Regions from separate parts of the Paenibacillus sp. LC231 genome, predicted to be linked through region 1. Evidence: riboswitches for the same ligand, from Rfam matches in the RefSeq annotation. Region 1 holds a riboswitch; the other holds the start of a gene.
What was found. A riboswitch is a leader RNA that binds a small molecule or an ion and turns the genes downstream of it on or off. The one in region 1 is predicted to bind thiamine pyrophosphate.
Positions count from the first base shown of each region.

Region 2: it holds a riboswitch for thiamine pyrophosphate, as region 1 does, so the genes downstream of both, AK95_RS10860 (YkoF family thiamine/hydroxymethylpyrimidine-binding protein) here and tenA (thiaminase II) in region 1, are expected to answer to the same signal.

Region 1 is NZ_JFOM01000026.1:235,281-239,981, forward strand. It holds gene thiD (bifunctional hydroxymethylpyrimidine kinase/phosphomethylpyrimidine kinase) at 1-479, opposite strand, end outside; partial or broken gene thiM (hydroxyethylthiazole kinase) at 476-1,317, opposite strand; gene tenA (thiaminase II) at 1,370-2,056, opposite strand; TPP riboswitch at 2,196-2,299, opposite strand; gene AK95_RS18230 (VOC family protein) at 2,562-3,062, shown strand; gene AK95_RS18245 (hypothetical protein) at 4,452-4,643, shown strand.
Region 2 is NZ_JFOM01000015.1:158,228-162,928, reverse strand. It holds gene AK95_RS10875 (iron chelate uptake ABC transporter family permease subunit) at 1-318, opposite strand, end outside; gene AK95_RS10870 (ABC transporter permease) at 308-1,261, opposite strand; gene AK95_RS10865 (nitroreductase family protein) at 1,711-2,313, shown strand; TPP riboswitch at 2,497-2,599, shown strand; gene AK95_RS10860 (YkoF family thiamine/hydroxymethylpyrimidine-binding protein) at 2,684-3,289, shown strand; gene AK95_RS33415 (sporulation protein YjcZ) at 3,362-3,460, opposite strand; gene AK95_RS10855 (nucleotidyltransferase domain-containing protein) at 3,578-4,276, opposite strand; gene AK95_RS10850 (class I SAM-dependent methyltransferase) at 4,420-4,701, shown strand, end outside.

The DNA.
Region 1 (4,701 bases):
CGATCTTCTTTCGTGCGGATACGCATCCCCGCCAATACTTCGGCCTCCGGTATATTGGGGGTGACAATTAACGCCAGCGGCAGCAAATCCTCTCTTAAAGCCTGCACCGCTTCGCTTTGCAGCAGCTCTGCTCCGCCCTTGGCGATCATCACGGGATCCACAACGACCTTCTCCCAGCCGAATGCCCGGATCCGGTCAGCAGCCAGGCGAATGATCTCGGCATTGAACAGCATGCCTGTCTTCAATGCATCGACTCCGAGGTCCGAGCCAACCGCTTCAATCTGCTCAGCAGCTGCTTCGGGAGGCAGCGGATAAACGCCTTGAACCCCCAATGTATTCTGCACCGTGATCGCCGTAATCGCTGACATGCCGTATACGCCAAGCTCCTGGAAGGTTTTCAGATCGGCTTGAATGCCGGCACCGCCGCCGCTGTCAGACCCCGCAATCGTCAGTGCCCGAGGAACGTGAGACTTGCTCATCGTGCGCCACCTGCAGCGGACGCTTCCGCTTCCCGGACAGCGGCATAGCCCTCCAGCGAGCCTGGATGAAGCTTTGCCAGCTCATCCAGGAAAGCAATCGGGAAGCTTCCCGGTCCCGGGGCCGCGGTTCGCTCTGCAGCTCCGCCGCCGCGGCCCCGGAGAGGGCCGGCCCCGCCGTACCGGCAAGCAGCAGGTTTGCTTCTACTGCGGCAAAGGCACCCAGCACCGAGGTCAGCAGGCACCCTGCCCCGGTCACCTTCGTGAGCAGAACATCCCCGCCGGTAATGATACGTACCTCGTTTCCATCGGTAATCACGTCCTCTTCACCGGTAATGGCCACGATCGTGCCTACTTCGCGCGCAGCCCGCACAGCCAGTTCGGCATGATCACTGCCGGTGCTGTTGCCAGCGTCTACGCCTTTGATCTCGCGGGCCTCTCCGGCAAGGTGAGCGACTTCAGCCGCATTCCCGCGCACGAGCGATACCTTCACTTCGCTTAGGATCCGCAGCGCCGACTCCGTTCGAAAACGGGTCGCTCCCGCACCGACCGGGTCCAGCAGGACCGGTACGCCGTGTGCGTTCGCCGATTGTCCGGCTATGATCATCGCATCTACAAGCTCGCGGTTCAGCGTGCCGATGTTCAATACGAGCGCGCCCGCGATGGCGGCCATATCCGCCACTTCCTCCGGCGCGTAAGCCATGACCGGCGACGCGCCCAGCGCGTACAAGCCGTTAGCCGTAAAATTCGTAACCACCACGTTCGTCATGTTGTGAACGAGGGGGCTCGTCTGCCGCACTTTTGTTAAAAGCGCCGAAACCTCTTTTTCCCATGTATGCATATGAATCAGCCTCTCTTCGCTATATTGGAATTTATGAGCTAGTTAGGTCTCCTTACAGCACCGCAGCCTGCAGCGGCACCGGCCATTCCTCCTGCTTATAAGCCATATCCCAAAACATATACTCCAGCTGGCAGCTCAGCATAAAATGCTCCTTCATCCGTTCTCGCTCGGCTGCCGTCGCACGCTCCGCCCATTCATCGACACGGCTGCAGAACTTGGCTGTCACGTCTTCCCCCCGGTTGCCGTAGAAATAAATCCAATCGTAGAACGGATGGGATTCATCCGGCTTCACTTCATCCAGCAGCTTGCGGCCAATCTCCAGGTAGGTCCACGGGCAAGGCAGCAGTACGGCCATAATCTCGCCCAGACTGCCCTCATGCGCCACCGTCAGCATATGACGGATATAGTGATGCGCGGACGGAGCCAGCGGATAGCCTTGAAGCTCTTCGTAGGTCACCCCGGCGGCTGCGCAAAAATTCTGATGCGGATGCACCTCGCTATGCAGAATGAATGAGATTTGTTCGTTAAAGGTTGCGATCTCTTCGCGGCTGGTCGATTTGGATATGGCGATGCCGTAAATTCGCATGTAGGCGTTCAAATACTCAAAATCCTGCTTCACATAGTGAATCAGCTGTTCCCGCGATAATTTACCTTCGGCAATGCCTCTCACAAAGGGATGATCGAAGATTGCTTGAAAAATGCCTCCCGCCTGCTGACGGAGCTCTTGCGTAAAACTCATTTTTGTCCCCACCTCCAACATATTGAAGAGCAGGAAGTCCATAAGACACGACTTTCCAGGCAACGCTAAAAAGCCGCCCCGAAAACTGGAGCGGCTTCGTCAACAAGCCCGAGTGCGCCAAAAACGCACCAAGACCTTATATACGAAGGCTCCACTTTCCTACGCTAGTACGAACTAGATCAGGTTCAAAGGGTCCAAGATACGCTCTTGTCTCAGCCGCTAACGGCTCCCCTAGTGGACTTCCTATTCTTTTGTCTAATACTGTACATAGGTTTGTAGATGCTGTCAAACGTTAACGGTTCGCGGACAGAACCCCATGTGCGAAATCTTCCGTGATCGGTGGATCATGATGTTGTACGGTGGCAGAGGTCTTTCGCGAATAAAAAACGCCGGCTACCCGACACTTGTTTCAGAAACACTGACGCTGGGTTGTCATGTATTCCCCTACATAATGAGTACATAAACGTTATTCAAAAAAATGAAGTTTAAAGGAGCGAGCTTATTTATGACGAACCCATCAAAAGCGGTTAAACCCATTCCGGAGGGCTACACCTCCGTGACACCATGGATTATCTCAAGAAACTCCGCAGCGCTGATTGAATTCCTGGAGCAGGCTTTTCAAGCCGAAGAGTTAGCCCGCGTCTATGTTGGCGATAGTGTCATCGGCCATGCCGAGGTGCGAATCGGAGATTCCGTCGTGATGATGTTTGACGCGAAGCCGGAATGGCCGGATAGCCCGGCGTACCTCCGCTTATATGTTGAGGATTGCGATGCTGCTTACCAGCAAGCGCTCGCCGCAGGAGCCGTCTCGGTGACGGAACCAACGAGTTTGTTCTTCGGCGACCGGGTGGGACGGGTACGGGACCCGTTCGGCAACTTATGGTGGATTCAGACGCGAATGGAGGACCTGACGCCCGAGGAGATGGAACGACGCGCCCAAGACCCGGAATACATGAAGGCAATGACCTATGTGGCTGGAGCGGAAATCGTGGTGAAGATTTCGTAACAAGGTGAATTGAAGCAAAAGCGTTATTTCAGGCAGAGCATGGGTGGATTCGGTGTCCCAGGGGTATGCTTGGATGGCTGTCGATTATGATCGATGTAGGGACCGGGTAACTCAGAGTAGCTATGGTTTAGAGGTAGAAACCGAGGGAACACAGAGTATGTAGCTGAGGCTACTGCTGGGATTGGTGCTACTGCTGGGCTGGGTGCTACTGCTGGGCTGGGTGCTACTGCTGGGATTGGTGCTACTGCTGGGATTGGTGCTACTGCTGGGATTGGTGCTACTGCTGGGATTGGTGCTACTGCTGGGATTGAGGCTACTGCTGGGCTTGGTGCGACTGCTGTCTTGTTGCTACTGCTGGGATTGAGGCTACTGCTGGGCTTGGTGCGACTGCTGGGCTTGGTGCTATTACTGATCTTGATGCGGCTACTAGTCTTAATGCGACTTGCTCGAGGCAAACGGACTTAGGATCCGTTATTTAGCCAAATGGGTGTTATTTTCGAGTGCTAGCGGACACCAGATACGCTATTCATAGAATATGATGGCAAATAGGCACCTTATTGAGGTAATAAGAGATCCTGTGTCCGTTAGTTGTAAGAATTGGGACCGAATCAGGCAAATAAAGGAACTGGTGTCCGTTAACAGGTGGCCTTGGTGCTAACTGCTGGGATTGAGGCACTGCTGGGCTTGGTGCTACTGCTGGACTTGGTGTTACTACTGGGATTGGTGTTACTGCTGGACTTGGTGTTACTACTGGACTTGGTGTTACTGCTGGACTTGATGCTACTGCTGGGCTTGGTGCTATTACTGATCTTGATGCGGCTACTAGTCTTAGTGCGACTTGCTCGAGGCAAACGGACTTAGGATACGTTATTTAGCCAAATGGGTGTTATTTTCGAGTGAAAGCGGACAACAGATACGTTATTCATAGAATATGATGGCAAATAGGCACCTTATTGAGGTAATAAGAGATCCTGTGTCCGCTAGATTTAAGAATTTGGACCAAATTAGGAAAATAAAGGAACTGGTGTCCGTTAACAGGTGGCCTTGGTGCTAACTACAGGTGTTGAGGCTACTATTTGTATTGGTGCTACTACTGATCTTGGTACTACTGCTGGGATTGGTGTTACTGCTGATCTTGGGCTACTGCTGGTATTGGTACTACAGCAGTGATTGATGCTACTGCTCGACGGCAATCGGACTGAGGATACGTTATTTAGCCAAATGGGTGTTATTTTCGAGTGAAAGCGGACAACAGATACGTTATTCATAGAATATGATGGCAAATAGGCACCTTTTTGCGCTAATAAGGGATCCTGTGTCCGTTAGATTTAGGAATTGGAGGCGAATCAGGCAAATAAGGGAACTGGTGTCCGTTAACAGGTGGCCTTGGTGCTAAAAGGTATTGAGGCTACTTCTAGGCTTCTGCTGGTCTTAGTGCTACTGCTGATCTTGGTGCTACCTGCTATTATTGGAGCTACTCCTGGTATTGCTGGTATTGTTGCTACTGCTGTATTGGAGCTACTGCTGGGCTTGGTGCGACTTGCTCAAGGCAAGCGGACTGAGGATACGTTATTTAGCTAAAAAGGCGTAATTTTCGAGAGCTAACGGACACCAGATACGTTATTTCTAGAATATGATG
Region 2 (4,701 bases), on a different contig from region 1:
GTTGATCAGAAAGTTAACGTTGCTGCCCAGTTTGTACAGCGTGAAGGATCCAAAAACAAAGATGACGGTGGTCTGGATCAGTATATATAAGGAATCTAATCCCATAACGCTAGGCGTCAGTATCCGGTTATTCGTGACCGTTTGAAACACCGTGGTAGACAGAGCAATCGCCCCGCCGGTCAGAATAATGGCAAGCACCTTCTTGATTCTCCTCGGAAGCGCGTAATCCCAATTGCCGCCAAGATCAATGAACAGAAAGACTGCCACCAGGATGATTGCCGCTGCGGCCAACAGGCCGAGTTTGGCTTTATAAGTCATAAGCCTTTCTCCTCATCAGTAAGAAAATGAATATACCGCTTCCGAGTACGCCCACGGTTAGACTAATCGGAATTTCATAGGGATAAATAATGATCCGGCCCAGGATGTCACAGAACAGTACGAACCCGGCCCCCAGCAGCGCGGTATGCGAAAGGCTTTTTTTCAAATGGTCTCCTAAGTACAAACTAACAATATTAGGTATGATCAGACCAAGAAACGGAATCACGCCGACCGTCAGCACGACGGAAGCCGTAACCAGCGCCACGATGACCAGTCCCAGATTCACAACTCTCCGGTAGTGAAGGCCCAGGTTGGTAGCAAACTCCTCTCCCATTCCGGCCACCGTAAACTTGTTGGCGAACAGATACGCCAGAATCACAAGCGGGATACTAAGATAGAGCATTTCATACTGGCCCTTCATGATCATGGAAAAATCACCTTGGAGCCATGCGGACATATTCTGAATAAGATCATATTTGTATGCAAAGAAGGTGGCGATCGAACTGACGATATTACCGAACATCAGCCCTACGAGCGGGATGAAGATCGCATCCTTGAACTTAATCCGATCCAGTATCTTCATGAAGATAAAGGTTCCTGCCAGAGCGAATACAAATGCCACAAGCATTTTGATAAGCGGTCCGCTGGTCGTGAAGACGAGCATGGCGACCAATATCCCCAGTCTGGCAGAGTCCATCGTACCTGCCGTGGTGGGCGATACGAACTTGTTGCGGCTGAGCTGCTGCATGATCAATCCGCAGATGCTCATGCTGACACCCGCCAATATGAGACTGACAAGCCTAGGAATCCGGCTGACAAGCATAATATGCTGTTGTTGTTCCGTCATCGAGAACAATTGCAGTGGCGAGATATCTTTAACTCCAATAAATAATGAGATTATCGAGAGTACCACAACGGCTGCAAATAAGTATCTAATCTTCATGGCTCTTCCTTCTATGCGTATGTCTCTAAATACCTGGGATCGTGCAATTTTCGTCATCATTCTCATTGAGATTGATTATCAATTGCGTTCTGATATGCATTATATCATCCTCATTCTGGCTCGACAAGTATAATTGAGAATCAAAATCAATTAAATTGTTCATACAAGTATATTTTGTTCATGAATTGTTCATAATATGAAGTTAGGTGGAGACATTCAATCCCTATTAAATGGATAAGAAAAATTATATTAGATATTAAAAGTCGTTGACAATTCCTCTAAGTTATATTAATATCCTAACAGAATTATTATTTCTAACTAAACGTAAGTTAATGTAGAATAATAATTGAATTTATGGCTAATAACGTAAAATGCATATTTGCTTGTAGTAAGGGACATCTTCTAATCAGGCGTATGCAAATTCGATTACACCAGGAGGTTTTTTTTCAATGTCTAAAGATTTTTCAGCTGCACTCAAAAATCGCCGTTCTTATTACGGGATTAGCAAAGAATCCGTTATCTCGGACGAGCGTATTCAAGAAATCGTAAACGAAGCGGTTAAGTATACTCCGTCTTCTTTCAACTCCCAAAGTGCACGCGTCGTTGTATTGCTTGGCGAACAGCATGATAAACTGTGGAACATGACGGAAGGCATCCTGAAGGAAGTTGTTGGCGATGAAGAAGCATTCAAATCCACTGCCGACAAAATGGCTTCATTCCGCGCTGGTTACGGTACGGTACTGTTCTTCGAGGACAACAACGTCATTGCCGGGCTGCAACAAAACTTTGCCGCTTATGCCGACAACTTCCCGGTATGGTCCAACCAATCCAACGGCATGCTGCAATTTGTAGTATGGACATCCCTTGAGGCAGAAGGTCTGGGCGCATCCCTGCAGCACTACAACCCGCTGATCGACGAAAAAGTAAAAGCCGAATGGAACATCCCGGAAAGCTGGAAGCTGATTGCTCAAATGCCTTTCGGTAAGCCGGTTGCTGAACCAGGCGAAAAAGAATTTGCACCGCTTGAAGATCGCGTGAAAGTATATAACTAATCAAACAGATGAAAAAAGCCGCCTCCCTAAGTTCCTGCAACTGGGACAGGCGGTTTTTATAATGGGCAAAGATTGAAAAACCGATGGAAAAACGATACAATTACACAGGTAAGAACCCTCGAACTTCTACGATAACATGAAGTTCCGGGGCAAATCTTGCGGTTAACCAACTACATAAGATGTTGGCTGTACTAGGGGTGCCATGTGCTGAGAGACGGCGGGCTGCCGTTAACCCTTATCACCCGATCTAGGTCATACTAGCGTGGGGAAGTGTAGCATTTATGTTTATTTCTTTTCGTAGGCATAACTGCACCTTCTTCACGGGGTGCGGTTTTTTTACGTGGACTTATATAATGGGGAGGAAATGACAATGAATGAGCTTGTTTGCGGAACCAGCCGGATCGTCGGATGCCGGTTCTCGGTATTTCCTATGACAGACCGGTTTGTAGAGGTCATCCTGGGCGCGCTGCAATCTGTGGATACGGGGAAGGTGTGGATTCAGACAGACGATGTGAGTACCTGTATTCGTGGACGTGCAGAGCATGTCTTTGATGTTACAAGGGCGATATTCGCCCATGCTGCGGCGAGTGGCGTGCACACTGTTTTTAATGGCACTTATTCCATCGGCTGCCCCGGGGATACGGACGCCGATGTATATATGACGGAGGATTCGACCCGCTTAAACAACGACATCGGAGAACATGCCGATATGGAGACTGCCTGCCAATTCGCTCTTTACCCCATGGGTACGGATAACTACATGGAGGTCATCTACGGTGAAGTAAATCGTGCGAAGGCAGCCGGTACGTTCGCCGGAAGCGTTCATTACGCCAGCCGGTTGGACGGGTCCTTATCCCGGGTGTTCGAGTCTCTTGAAGAGGCGTTTTTGCATGCGATCCAATCCGACAGCAGCCATCTGGTCATGACTGCCGTGGTGTCCGCTCACAGCCCCACGGTTAAAGCTGCATCGAATTGAGTACCATTGAGGCAGACAAAAGCCCGGCAAGCGCCGGGCTTTTCTGTCACTACTGCCAAGAATCTTGACGGTTTAAACCCAAGCACTCAAGATGATTACGAGCAGGATAAAGAGAACCAAAATAATTCCTACTGAATTGCCCCATTCACCGCCGCCATATACTCCGCTCATGAAGATCCCCTCCTGGATTTAAAGTATGACGTGATGTAATCACACTATTATAGTATTTCCCGCGCCTTGCTAGCGTCACGGCTAATGTACCTCTCTTTATCTATTGGCAACGATATTTTATTCCTCATAACCGATGAGAAGTTTCCCTCCGTACGGACGGAGCATTTCCTCGGTAAATGCCATTAGAACAGAAGGATCATCTTGGCGATACATCGCCGCGAGCGCTGCTTCCAATCGCTCTCCTAAGATTGTGTCAAAGCGGTTAAACAGGCGGAACAGCGTTTTCCCTTCACCCGTCCACTCCCGGTTCACCCTAAGTACAAAATCACAGAGAATCGCAGCTATTTTGTGCACCGTAAACCATTTTTCGCCATCGCTTCGGGGACTCTTCAAGTCCAGCATGTACTCGGTTAGCACATAACGGTAATCGTTAATATCGGTTATCGACAGGGGCAGAGGTCCGTAATCCAAATCGCTTTGGGCTTCCGCCCGCACCTCTTCCCCCTCGGGCAGCAGGCGCAGCACCGTCCCTTCTGCGATCATCCGCTGAAATGACGGATTCGCCGCGATCACTCCCTCGTCAAAATATTCGCGATAGGAGGATAAAGACAATATAAAGATTTCCGCGATCCACCCATGCGCCTCTATCGTCCTCCTGCAGAAATCATAACCCCCTCGTTCAAGGACCATAATGTCCAAATCGGATTGTTCATTATATTCGCCTCTGCTCGCGCTGCCGCCAAGCACGGCTAGCAAACAGTCGGGATAATCGTGTTGAATGACGCGTTCCGCTGCCTCTACCGGTTCCATCCTCATGACGTTTCCTCCATTATGACTCTGATCCTCCCGAAAAAAGGGCTCAAAATATCTAATTCAGCTAAAACCCTAAACGTACCTGAATCATATGGTAAATAAACGATTACCCTCATGTTGATGACAAGGAAGAAGGGATAGATGAGATGAACTACATTCATATGCTCTCCAAATTAGGCATGGGCAGTGCCCACCCGGGAGGATTCGAGGCAACCCTCAGAATGCTGAAGAATTATCCCATTCAACCGGGCAGCCGCATTCTGGAGGTGGGGTGCGGAACTGGCAGAACCGCATGCCATCTTTCGGAGATGGGGTATCAAGTGACCGCTATTGATCTGAACGAAAATATGATCAAAAAAGCACGAGCACGAGCCGAAGCGATGGAAATCGACGTGCAGTTCCATCAAGCGGATGTATGCGCATTGCCT